2 regions of the Paenibacillus sp. FSL E2-0201 genome follow, and region 1 is predicted to be linked to the other one. Evidence: predicted binding sites of a transcription regulator. Region 1 holds the regulator's gene; the other holds the start of a gene.
What was found. The regulator NrdR, encoded in region 1, represses ribonucleotide reductase genes. The targets are predictions, from matches to a motif close to AACACNATATATNGTGTT.
Positions count from the first base shown of each region.

Region 2: NSU15_RS11000 (adenosylcobalamin-dependent ribonucleoside-diphosphate reductase) is a predicted target of NrdR. The motif match lies at 1,785-1,802, and genes of this name have one in related genera.

Region 1 covers NZ_CP150154.1:2,248,939-2,252,760, reverse strand. The annotation lists gene NSU15_RS09790 (TetR/AcrR family transcriptional regulator) at 1-288, opposite strand, end outside; gene NSU15_RS09785 (SDR family oxidoreductase) at 526-1,317, shown strand; tRNA gene NSU15_RS09780 (tRNA-Lys) at 1,549-1,621, opposite strand; tRNA gene NSU15_RS09775 (tRNA-Ala) at 1,632-1,707, opposite strand; gene nrdR (transcriptional regulator NrdR) at 1,867-2,343, opposite strand; gene NSU15_RS09765 (alpha/beta-type small acid-soluble spore protein) at 2,509-2,727, shown strand; gene NSU15_RS09760 (lytic transglycosylase domain-containing protein) at 2,807-3,370, opposite strand; gene coaE (dephospho-CoA kinase) at 3,367-3,822, opposite strand, start outside.
Region 2 covers NZ_CP150154.1:2,510,618-2,514,439, forward strand. The annotation lists gene NSU15_RS10995 (SNF2-related protein) at 1-1,570, opposite strand, end outside; gene NSU15_RS11000 (adenosylcobalamin-dependent ribonucleoside-diphosphate reductase) at 1,983-3,822, shown strand, end outside.

The DNA.
Region 1 (3,822 bases):
TTCATCCGGGAAATTCAATGCATAATGCGCCTGATTCCATAAAAGCATTTTGAGTCTTACATAAATCGTCTGACCGGCGTCGTATTGTTTCAATACCTCTTCGCTCCGATGAATGCGAACGATATTAAACAATTCATTTACAAGCTGCTCTTTATCCTTGAAATAATGATATACCGTGCTAGAGCCGACATTGGCTTGTTGAAATATTTTGGCAAATGTAACGGATTGAAGCCCGTCTTTATTAATTAGAAATAATGTCGCTTTTAAAATATCTTCCCGCTTACCCACCCTGTCACCTTCTTATAGAAAATTCATTCCACTAACGAGTAATTATGTATCCTCTACACTATAACTTAGGAATATTTATTCCGCAAAATCCGCATCATCATAATACAAACCTTGTTTAAAACAAGATGTTTCGTGGGAATTAAAAAAAATTGACCTAATTCCCCTTTGAGCACTATAATAAATTAGAATATTTATTCTAATTAACATACTTAAAAATTTGGAATGGGGGATCTTCTAATGATTCATTATACCGATAAAGTCGCGCTTATCACTGGAGCATCTGCTGGGATCGGTAAAGTATTCGCAACTGAATTAGCTGCAAAAGGATGCCATGTCATTTTAGTCGCCCGATCCAAAGAAAAACTCGATTCCCTCGCTTTGGAGCTTGCTTCCAAATACCCTATTCACACTTATTCCATAGCGCAGGATTTATCTAAGCCCGGCTCCGTAGAAGAACTGGCTGATCAGATTCGCACTTTGGGACTCCAAGTAAACATTTTGATCAATAATGCTGGCTTTGGAACCTTTGGACGCTTTGAGGAAATATCGCCAGAACGTGAGCAAGAAGAGATCCGCCTAAATATAGCTTCTTTAGTCGCAATGAATCATCAGTTTCTTCCGGAGATGCAACGCCGCAAAGACGGTATTATTATTAATGTCGCTTCTGTTGCAGCCTTTCAGCCCGCACCCTATATGGCCGTTTATTCAGCAACGAAAGCATTCGTACTCTCTTTCTCCGAGGCGCTCTGGGCAGAAAATCGCGATCGAGGCGTTAGGATTTTGGCGCTTTGCCCTGGTGCGACTGAAACGGAGTTTTTTAAGGTTACTGGATCAGATGCTGCCTCAGGAAGAAAACTCGCCTCTCCAATCGATGTTGTGAAGACCGGCTTTCGGGGAATCGAAAAGAAACGGAGTTACATTATCGCGGGAAAACTAAATTATTGGGCATCCCAGGGAAGCCGACTTCTTCCGCGCAAGCAGGTAGTCACGTTGATGGAACGAATGGTTCGCCCCCATTCTAGTTTATGAAATGTTGGTTTAAAAGCGATGTCCAATTCTCCGTTTAGATGCTTAAGCATCTAAACGGAGAATCATTAAGGATTGAATTATCAGGGCGCAAAGCTCATAACAGGAAGGAAGATTGACGGATATGAGAAACGCTAGCCACTTCCGCCATTTTTGCAAACAGCCCAGCAAGCCAAGACAAATGCCTTAATTATAGCAAAAAAAAGAACGGCATCTCTGCCGTTCTTTCTGTGATGGACTCTCAGGGGCTCGAACCCTGGACAAATAGATTAAGAGTCTACTGCTCTACCAACTGAGCTAAGAGTCCATATGAAGTTTGGTGGAGCCAAGGGGGATCGAACCCCTGACCTCATCGCTGCCAGCGATGCGCTCTCCCAGCTGAGCTATGGCCCCAAACGTAATTTTCAGATGTATGTAATCACACATTTTAGAATCAAGTTCGGTGTATTTAAGTCATTCTGACAAAATCAAGCGCCGTAGGCGACTCCTATATAATATAAAAAATCGCCTTCGCTGTCAACACTTTTTTTAGTCATTAGACTAGCCACAACCCTACAATCTGTCCAGATCCCCAGTACTCTTAGATAACAGACCCTTCAGTTCCTTCATAAACATGTTAATATCCTTGAACTGACGGTATACAGACGCAAAACGAACGTATGCGACTTCATCTACTGGATAGAGCTGTTCCATAACCAATTCACCGATCTGTTGGCTCTCCACTTCAGCTACGGCGATGCCTCGCAGGGATTTCTCTACCTCAGAGACGATCTTCTCTAAACGTTCTACAGAGACAGGCCGTTTCTCACAGGCACGTATTAAGCCCCGAAGTATTTTATCACGGCTGAATTCCTCACGGCTCCCGTCTTTTTTGATCACGATTAACGGTGTTTCCTCGATCATTTCAAAGGTTGTAAACCGTTTGCTGCAACGCTCGCATTCACGCCTGCGGCGGATGGACTTATTCTCATTTGCTGGTCGCGAGTCGAGTACTTTAGTATTTGTGTGATCGCAGTAAGGGCATTTCATAAGCTTCATCACTTCCTATTACATAATGTTTTTTTGTCCCGGTATGTTAAGCATCCGGCTTTTGAAGGGCTATTTCATTTTTTCCAGAAATCACCGTTTATTTGTTGTAATGATTATGGCAAGTCCGGCACATAATACAGTTACCAACAGAGGAGGTGAACAGCAATGAGCCAAAACAACAGCTCCAATAACCTTGTAGCTCCAAATTCCCGCGGTGCTTTGGAACAACTTAAATATGAAGTTGCCCAAGAACTCGGAATCACGCTTTCCCCAGATGGTTACCAAGGCAATAAAACTTCTTATGAAAATGGTTCGATCGGTGGTTACATCACTAAACGTCTTGTAACCCTGGCAGAACAACAATTGGCAGGTCAATACAAATAACCTGTCCACATAAGCTTACTGAAGAAGTATTAAACGATCGCAAGATCGTTTAGTACTTCTTTTTATACATAACACGGTTTTAGAATTCGTTGTAAATATCCGTGTACTGATCATAGTAATAGTTGACGCGCTGTACATAATGGCGGGTTTCACCAAACGGAATGTCCTTAATGGTAGCATCCGTTCCATCCCAAATCCCCTCATCCAGCCATTTTTGAACTTTACCCGGTCCAGCATTATATGCAGCGATAACCGCTGTACGTTTACCTTCGAACTGACGGGATAATGTTGAAAGATACCAGGTACCTAGTTCAATATTTGCTGATGGTTCATGCTTTAGCTCCTCCATAGATACATCAGGGAGCTTGGCCTTTTCAAGGGCCCATTTGGCGGTATCCGGCATAAGCTGCATTAAACCTATAGCACCTTTTTTGGATTCTCGTCCAGTTTTGAAGTTCGTTTCCACTCGGATAATTGAAGCCACTAGGAATGGGTCAATATCGTACGTAACGCTGTGCTTACGGATCTCATCTTTATAATGGATCGGATAAAACCAGGACATCCAGTTCGTACTCAGAAACAATATCGCAGTAAAACCAATGAATAACAGAAGAAGGACTCTTTTTTTACGTAACCATTTCATGATAAGCCCAGCCTGTCCCAAAGAACAGCAACCTGTTGCTCAGTGTGCGCAAGTTCGCCACTGTTGTCAATGATATAGTCCGCTTTGTTACGCTTTGCTTCAATATCCATCTGTGCATTTAAGCGTGCTTCTGCTTGTTCTAAAGAAAGTCCGTTACGTTCCATTAATCGAGCGATTTGCACTTCACGAGGCACGTAGACCACCAGTATTTCATGGAACATGTTCTCGAGTCCTGATTCGAAAAGAAGAGGGATATCCACAATTGTTAACTTCTTTGGATCTTCTTCCCCCATGCTGTTCATACGTTCTTTAATCTCCCGCCGGATTGCGGGATGCGTCAGATTGTTCAGGGCTTGCAGGGCCGCCGGGTCTTGAAATACAATGTCCCCCAGCTTGCCCCTATTCAGTGTGCCATCCGGAGAGAGGATCTCGCTTCCGAATTGTTTCACAGC
Region 2 (3,822 bases), 260 kb from region 1:
CGCCAATGACCATTTCGAACATATTGATCTTCTCGTGTAGCAGATGCAGAATATGTTCTTCAATCGTGCCCTGCGTGGACAAATTATAGATAACCACGTCATTTTCCTGACCTAACCGATGTACCCGCCCAATCCGCTGTTCTACTCTCATGGGATTCCAAGGCAGATCGAAATTGATCATATGGTGACAGAACTGCAGGTTAATGCCCTCACCACCCGCCTCAGTAGCGATCATTACTTGAGCACGACCGCGGAAGAGATCCATCATCCAATCTTTTTTGCCGCGATTCATCCCGCCGGAATAAGAAACACACATTAGCCCATGTTCGCGGAAATACTGAAGCAAATATTCTTGAGTCGCACGATACTCCGTAAAGACAATGACTTTTTCATTCATTTCTTGAATGAGAGATAGTGTTGTTTCGGCTTTGGTATTGGTCTTTACCGTACGAAGTGTCTGCAATAGCTCCATCATCCGATCGCGTTTCGGCGAATCGGCGGGCAGCTTCTTGATCAGATTAACTAAAGTGATGAACACAGCATCTCGACTGCTGCATACCTCGCGCTGAAGCGTTACCAAGGAAAGCATGCTGCTAAGATTGCCGCCTGATTCCTGATACTGATCTTTAACAAAAGAAGTGACAGCGTCATATAATACTCTCTCTTCCTGTGAAAGAACTAGCGGAATATTACGGACTTTTCGTTTCGTAAAGTTAACTGGACCTTCGCCACGCCGATTGCGGATCATCACCTTCGATAACTCGTCCCTTAGCTGACCTTCATTCTTAGGTTGACGTTTATCAACGACGAAGTTTGAGGCAAAATCGCCCTGATTCCCTAGCTGTCCCGGTTTCAGTAAAGTGATCAAATTAAATAGCTCACCCAGATCATTCTGAACGGGAGTGGCGGTTAGGAGCAGGCAATATTTTTTGCGTAATTGCTGTACAAATAAATAATTGGTTGATTTCTTATTTTTCAGCTTGTGGGCTTCATCAATAATCAACATGTCATATTCATTTTCCAGCAGCATTTCTTTATGTGGATCACGTTTCGCAGTGTCCATAGATGCGACGACAATCGCATTTCCCCAGGAATATGCTTTTTTCTGTGCAACAGCAGAGATACCAAACTTGGCATTTAGCTCCCGAACCCACTGCAATACGAGGGAAGCGGGTACCAGAATAAGTACCTTAGAGACTAGACCGCGAACAAGATATTCCTTGAGTACAAGTCCTGCTTCAATCGTCTTTCCAAGTCCGACCTCATCTGCAAGAATCGCGCGGCCCGACATCTCAAATAGAACTTTATGCGCGGTATCGAGCTGATGTGGAAGTGGGGATAATCCGGATAAATGCTTCATGCATTGAAGTTCATCGAAGCTTGTTACTAGACCTGTTTGTTCACCTTGAACAGCAAGTTTGGATAGACGGAAGTCTCCCCACGGACCGCCTTTTTCCAGTTTGAGTTCTAGATCCTGTAGCCAATTCCGGTCAAAAGAAAGAGGAACAGGCAGTATAGGCGCTGACTTTCCACCTTTTTGAGGTAGAGAATTACGGAATAATTGCGTCATGGTACAGCCTCCTCAGGTGCTAATTCATATCATCATTCGTAGGAGTAGTATGCTCTTAAACAAGAGAATTCATAACCTTCTATTTTTCTTGATAGCCTTTAAAAAAGAGAGTAAAAGCGAGAAAATACCGCAAGTTTTGCGATATTTCAGCTGCTTGACTCTATTTTCGAAAAAGACCTTCGATACAATATGTGGTATAGTTTAAAAGCTGACGCACACAATATATTGTGACAAAAGCATGAAAATGTGATTTTTTTAAAGTGCGTAGCTGCTATTTGTTATTGACAAGATGAACTTCCTACATACACCCGTAAGGTTGAAGATACGTGTAAGGAAGTTTTTGTTGTGGAGCCCACACCATGAACTGGAACTAATATTTACTACATTGCGGGAGGTTTTTCTATTGGGTAAAGTGGAAGGTAAGCAACGCCTGGAAGGGCTAAGTGAAAAAATATTTTTGGATCGTTATGCTTGGAAGGATGCCGACAGCAATAATGCTAAAGTGGGCGATGTTGTACTAGTTCTAACGAAAGATGATCCGAAATTTCCAACGAAGGAAGTCGGAGAGATCGTAGAACGTAACGGCAGAATTGTAACCGTAAAGACGCGCAGCGGCGAACTTGTGAAATCAGATGTTGAGAAGCTGACGCTTAATATAGAAAAAACACCAGAGGAAATGTGGGATCGTCTGTCTTCAGCTATGGCTTCTGTGGAGAAGACACCTGAGCTTCAAGAAGAATGGGCGGGCAAATTCCGTTCGATTCTGGATGATTGGAAGCTCGTACCGGGTGGACGAATTGCGGCTGGTGCTGGCGCTAGTGAGGAACTAACCCTGTTTAACTGTTATGTAATTCCTTCTCCAAAGGATAGCCGCGGCGGTATTATGGAGACGTTGGCTGAAATGACAGAAATAATGGCTCGTGGTGGCGGTGTAGGGATTAACCTATCCTCTCTACGTCCACGTCGTGCAATTGTGAGAGGTGTTAATGGTTCTTCTAGTGGTTCTGTATCTTGGGGCGGTCTGTTTAGTTATACCACTGGACTCATTGAACAAGGCGGTAGCCGCCGCGGTGCACTCATGCTCATGATTAATGACTGGCATCCAGATGTAGAGGACTTCATTACGGTGAAGCAAACGATGGGTCAAGTTACGAATGCGAACCTTTCGGTATGTGTGAGCAATAGCTTTATGAAGGCTGTAAAAGAGAATCTAGATTGGGATCTCGTATTCCCGGATACAACAGACCCTGATTATAATGATGTGTGGGATGGCGATCTCGACAAGTGGAAGGCTGCAGGCAAAAACGTTATTCATTATCGAACCGTTAAAGCGCGTGATGTGTGGCGCACCATTATCGAATCCGCTTGGAAATCCGCTGAGCCAGGTGTTGTGTTCATGGAATATTACAATCAAATGTCCAACAGCTGGTATTTCAATCCGATCATTTGTACGAACCCATGTGGGGAGCAAGGTCTGCCAGGCTGGGGAGTCTGCAATTTGTCAGCTGTGAACCTGTCCAAGTTCTATGATGAGAAGAATCATGATGTAGACTGGGAAGATCTCGCAAGAACAACACGCTATTCCGTTCGTTTCTTGGATAATGTCATCGATAAGACCCCTTATCATTTCCCAGAAAATGAAGCGAATCAGAAAAATGAACGCCGTGTGGGTCTCGGAACGATGGGTCTTGCCGAACTGATGATCAAATTGAACATCCGTTACGGTAGCCCGGAATCTTTGGAGTTTCTGGACAAGCTTTACGGCTTTATGGCTCGTGAAGCATACCTTGCATCCGCAGAGATTGCAGGTGAGAAGGGATCCTTCTTAGCTTTTGATACTGAGAAATACTTAATGAGCGGCTTTATGAAAAATATGCTCGAAACGTATCCAGAGGTTGGCGAAGCGATTCGCAAACACGGTATGCGTAACGTTACAGTAATTACACAAGCACCTACAGGCAGCACAGGTACAATGGTAGGTACTTCGACAGGTATAGAGCCTTATTTCGCCTTCAAATATTTCCGTCAAAGTCGTCTTGGCTATGATGAGCAGTTCGTTCCGATCGCCCAAGAATGGCTTGAAGCTCATCCAGGTGAAGAGTTGCCAGATTACTTCGTAACCTCGATGGATTTGTCGGCTAAGGATCACATTCGTGCACAAGCAGCGATTCAACGCTGGGTGGATAGCTCGATTTCTAAGACAGCCAACTGTCCGTCTGACTTCACAGTAGAAGAGACGGCTGAGCTGTATG